DNA from 2 places in the Stenotrophomonas maltophilia complex sp. Om-AH-Sm3 genome. Region 2 is predicted to be linked to the other one. Evidence: riboswitches for the same ligand, from Rfam matches in the RefSeq annotation. Region 2 holds a riboswitch; the other holds the start of a gene.

Region 1 (2,458 bases), on a different contig from region 2:
ATCAGCGGCCATCCCGCGCCACTGAGCAGGATCCAGCCACCGATGATCGGCGCGATGGCCGGGGCGATGCCGAACAGCATGGACACCTGGCTCATCAGCCGCTGCGCGTCATGGCCGTGGTACAGGTCGCGGATCACCGCGCGGCCGACGATCATGCCGACACCCGCCGACAGGCCCTGCAGCGCGCGGAAGGCCAGCAGCGTGGTCAGGTCGGTGGACAGTGCGCAGCCCACCGAGGCGCCGACGAACACCACCAGTCCACCGAGGATCACCCGCTTGCGGCCCCAGGCGTCGGACAGCGGGCCGTGCGCCAGGCTCATCAGGCCGTAGAACAGCAGGTACACGCTGATGGTCTGCTGCACCGCCACCTCGTCCACCGCCAGGCGCCGGGCCAGCTGCGGGAAGGCCGGGAAGATGGTGTCGATCGAGAACGGGCCGAACATGGCCAGGCCGGCAAGCAGCAGGGCCATGCGGCGGGTGGACGGAGCAACAGCGGCTGTCATGGGAAAGGCGTCCGGCAGGGCCATGCGCGGCACGCACGGCGGGCGCCGGTCCCCGTCTGCAGGGAGGGCGCCAGATGAATTCGGGTATCTGGCCATCATAGGTGGGGATTGCGCCTGATGCCATGCAGCGATGCACAAAACGCACGTCCGGGCCATCGGCCATTCAGGCGCAGCGGCCAGGCCCGTAGACGGCCAGCGGGCCCGCAACGGGCTATAATCGGCGGGCAACACGGTGGGAGAAGCGGAACACCGCTGCCGAAGGCGCAACGCCCGTAATCGCTCAGGCCCGATACCACCCGTAACAGAACTCTGGAGAGACCGGTTCGATCCGGCGCCGAAGGGGCACGAAGCTGCGGTCCGCCGCGCTTTTAAACTCTCAGGCAAAAGGACAGAGGGGCGCCCCGCAGACCGCCGACCGGCGGCTTGTGCCCGTGCGTGTGCCCTTTCCTGACGGATCCTTCGCCATGTCCCAGAACACCCCTTCCCTGCGTGAGCTCGAGCACCACAATGCGTTCGTCGAGCGCCACATCGGCCCCAACGATGCCGAGATCGCGCAGATGCTCGACGTCGTCGGCCACGCGTCGCTGGATGCGATGACCGATGCCATCGTGCCGGCCAAGATCAAGTCGCCGGCGCCGCTGGCGCTGCCGGAGTCGATGACCGAAGTGCAGGCACTTGCGAAGATCCGCGCGATCGCCGACAAGAACACCGTGCTGCGCAGCTTCATCGGCCAGGGCTACTACGGTACCCACACCCCGAACGTGATCCTGCGCAACATCCTGGAAAACCCGGCCTGGTACACCGCCTACACCCCGTACCAGGCCGAGATCTCGCAGGGCCGCATGGAAGCGCTGATCAACTTCCAGACCCTGTGCGCCGACCTGACCGGCATGGAGATCGCCAACGCCTCGCTGCTGGACGAAGCCACCGCCGCCGCTGAAGCGATGACCCTGGCCAAGCGTTCGGCCAAGTCGAAGTCGGACACCTTCTTCGTGCACGACGCCGTGCACCCGCAGACCCTGGAACTGCTGCGTACCCGCGCTGAACCGATGGGTATCGTGCTGCGCGTCGGCACCCCGGCCGAAGCACTGGAAGCGGAAGCCTTCGGCCTGCTGCTGCAGTACCCGGACACCTTCGGCCAGATCGGCGATTACAAGGCCCTGGTCGAGGCCGTGCACGCACGCGGCGGCCTGGTGGCCGTGGCCACCGACCTGCTGGCGCTGACCCTGCTGGCCGCACCGGGCGAATGGGGCGCGGACATCGTGGTCGGCAACAGCCAGCGTTTCGGCGTGCCGTTCGGCTTCGGCGGCCCGCACGCCGCGTTCATGGCCTGCCGTGACGCCTACAAGCGCTCGATGCCGGGCCGCCTGATCGGCGTTTCGGTCGATGCCCAGGGCAACCCGGCCTACCGCCTGACCCTGCAGACCCGCGAGCAGCACATCCGCCGCGAGAAGGCCACCTCCAACATCTGTACCGCACAGGTGCTGCTGGCGGTGATGGCCTCGATGTATGCGGTCTACCATGGTCCGGAAGGCCTGACCCGCATCGCCCGGCGCACCCACCGCCTGGCCTCGATCCTGGCTGCGGCACTGCGCAACGCCGGCGTGCAGGTCGGTGGCGACTTCTTCGACACCCTGCACATCACCGGCGTGCATGCCGATGAGATCCACGCCAAGGCACGCGCCGCCGGTTACAACCTGCGGGCGATCGACAGCGACTCGGTCGGCATCAGCCTGGACGAGACCGCCACCCGCGCCGACGTGGTCGCGCTGGCCGCCGTGTTCGGCGCGCAGGCTGACGTCGAGGCGCTGGACGCCAGCACCGCCGACGCGCTGCCGGCGGGCCTGCTGCGCCAGTCCGCGTTCCTGACCCACCCGGTGTTCAACACCCACCACAGCGAGCACGAACTGCTGCGCTACCTGCGTTCGCTGGCCGACAAGGACCTGGCGATGGAC
Region 2 (2,458 bases):
GTGCCTGCGACAACGCTAGGTGGCGACTGGAAATCCGACTGCGAGACCGACTGCGTGATTGTCGATGGTGATCTGATCGCAGACGGCACGCTGATACTGAACGATCTGAGCGAGACGCTCTGCGTGATCGTACTGGGGAGCCTCAGGGCCCGGAATCTCGACTGTGGTGGTTGGGTGTTCGTGCGTGATGAGCTGGAATGCGATCATCTGTACGCGTGCTCACTCAATGATGGGATTCTGTCCGTAGGTGGCAACATCACTGTTCAGACCTTCCTCGAGACCGGCACCTACACACAAGTGGCGGGGCACCTGACCGCTAGCTACCTCGGCAGCACCCACAACTCCATTGACGTGGAGGGCAAAGTGAACTGCCCGGGCTTCGATAGGCGATCTGATAGCGACTACTTGTGCCAATGGATTGATCCTGCGCTGCTGGAAGTCGACGATTCCGGCGCCGATTGGGGATGCGGACCCCAACGGTATCCGTCGGCTGACTATCCAGAGCGGATACGCGCGGGGGGCAGCCCCATGAAGTTCATGCTCTAGATCCACGCCATGCGTGGATACCGCTCTTCTGTAGCGCCGGGCCATGCCCGGCGAACACGCCATCGTTCAATGCACTTCGTCGTGGTACACGAACTTCGGCATTTCCCAGCGGTAGTGGATCGCCAGCAGGCGCAGCGCGAAGCCGCCGCCGAGGCAGCATAGGATTGCGGTGGCATCGGCCACGCCCCAGTGCAGCAGCAACAGGTAGGCCGCGCCGGTCAGCAGCGCGATGATCGCGTACAGCTCCTTCTGGAAGATGAGTGGTACCTCGTTGCAGAGGATGTCGCGCAGCACGCCGCCGAACGCGCCGGTCAGCATGCCGGCAATCAGCACGATGGGCATCGCATGGCCGGCTTCGCGCGCGATCGAGCAGCCGATCAGGGTGAAGGCGATCAGGCCCAGGCCGTCGAGTACCAGGAAGGTGCGGCGGAAGTGGTGCATCCAACGTGCGACCCAGGTGGCGATCAGCGCCGCGCATACGGTGAAGCCCAGGTACTCGGGATGCTTCACCCAGCCCAGCGGATAGTGGCCGAGCAGGATGTCGCGCAGTGATCCGCCGCCGAGGGCGGTCACGCAGGCGATCATGACCACACCGAACAGGTCCATGCGGCGGCGGCCTGCGGACAGTGCGCCAGTCATGGCCTCGGCGGAAATGGCAATCAGGTAGATGATGGACAGCAGCATGGGACAGGCTCCGGGCGCGGTGGGGCCGGCCATGCGCGACTACCGCCAGTGCCTGCGCAATGACGGGATGACGATGACCGGTGCCGCTCCCGCTGTCCTTTTGCCTGAGAGTTCAGCGGCGTAGGCCGCGTGCCCCTTCGGCGGATCGTCCCGGGCGTGCCCGGTGACCTCTCTCCAGCTCGGCGAGTCGAATGCATGGTTGGTGGGATTCTAGCCCACCGGCCTGAGCGATCATGGGAGCCTGCGCCTTCGGCGGGCGCCAGCGCGGCGCCACTCTCCTGCATTCGGGCGCCAGTATATCCGCTGCAGTGCAGCACGGCATAATCCGGGCATGGCCCCGTCCCTCCGCCCGTGGTTCCTGTACCTGCTCGAATGCCGCGACGGCAGCTATTACGCCGGCATCAGCACCGACGTGGACGCGCGTTTCGCCGCCCACCAGGCCGGCAAGGGCGCGCGCTACACCCGGGCCCGGCCACCGCTGCGCGTGCTGGCCGTGCGCGAATACCCGGACCGGGCCGCCGCCTCGCGGGCCGAGTGGCAACTCAAGCAGCAGCCGCGCGAACGCAAGCTGGCCTGGCTGCAGGCGCCGGATCCCGCGCTTCTGTAGGGCCGAGCCCACGCTCGGCTGTTGTTGCTGCTGCCTGATGGTGAAGCCGAGCATGGGCCCGGCTCTACAGTAGATCCACGCCATGCGTGGATGCGGCTTGCACATGCCATGATCGCCCAGCCCTCAGCGCTGGAGACCCGGATGTCCACGATCGCCCTGCTGTTCGCTCTTTCCGCAGCAACGAGCCCCGCCGCCGACCCGGCCACCCTCGCGGCCATCGAAGCCACCTGCCATGACTACGTCGATGGCCAGCTGGAGGCGGACCCACAGCGCGTCGCCCGTTCCCTGCACCCGGACCTGGCCAAGCGCGCTGTGCTCGGCGATACACCCGACGAACGCCTGGGCCTGCGCCGGATGTCGAAGGAAGAACTGGTCTCGCTGACGAAGCAGGGCGCGTTGAGGACCCCGAAGGATCAATGGGATCGTCGCTGCACGGTGCTGGACGTGTGACCGGCAACGCGGCCTCGGTGCGACTGGAAACCCCGTGGTTTGTCGACTACTTCCACATGGGCCGTTTCGACCAGCGCTGGGTCATCGTCAACGCGCTGTGGTACCCGAAACCGAAGGCACAGTGAGCGATGCGTGCCGCCGTCAAAGCATGGATCTCCGTTGTCGTGCTGG

What was found. A riboswitch is a leader RNA that binds a small molecule or an ion and turns the genes downstream of it on or off. The one in region 2 is predicted to bind glycine.
Region 1: it holds a riboswitch for glycine, as region 2 does, so the genes downstream of both, gcvP (aminomethyl-transferring glycine dehydrogenase) here and AC10QF_RS02825 (trimeric intracellular cation channel family protein) in region 2, are expected to answer to the same signal.

The regions. Positions count from the first base shown of each region.
Region 1 covers NZ_JBYBLQ010000015.1:82,584-85,041, reverse strand. The annotation lists gene AC10QF_RS16570 (multidrug effflux MFS transporter) at 1-503, opposite strand, end outside; glycine riboswitch at 803-905, shown strand; gene gcvP (aminomethyl-transferring glycine dehydrogenase) at 968-2,458, shown strand, end outside.
Region 2 covers NZ_JBYBLQ010000002.1:32,058-34,515, reverse strand. The annotation lists gene AC10QF_RS02830 (hypothetical protein) at 1-546, shown strand, start outside; gene AC10QF_RS02825 (trimeric intracellular cation channel family protein) at 613-1,230, opposite strand; glycine riboswitch at 1,315-1,418, opposite strand; glycine riboswitch at 1,432-1,521, opposite strand; gene AC10QF_RS02820 (GIY-YIG nuclease family protein) at 1,562-1,837, shown strand; partial or broken gene AC10QF_RS02815 (nuclear transport factor 2 family protein) at 1,979-2,412, shown strand; gene AC10QF_RS02810 (hypothetical protein) at 2,416-2,458, shown strand, end outside.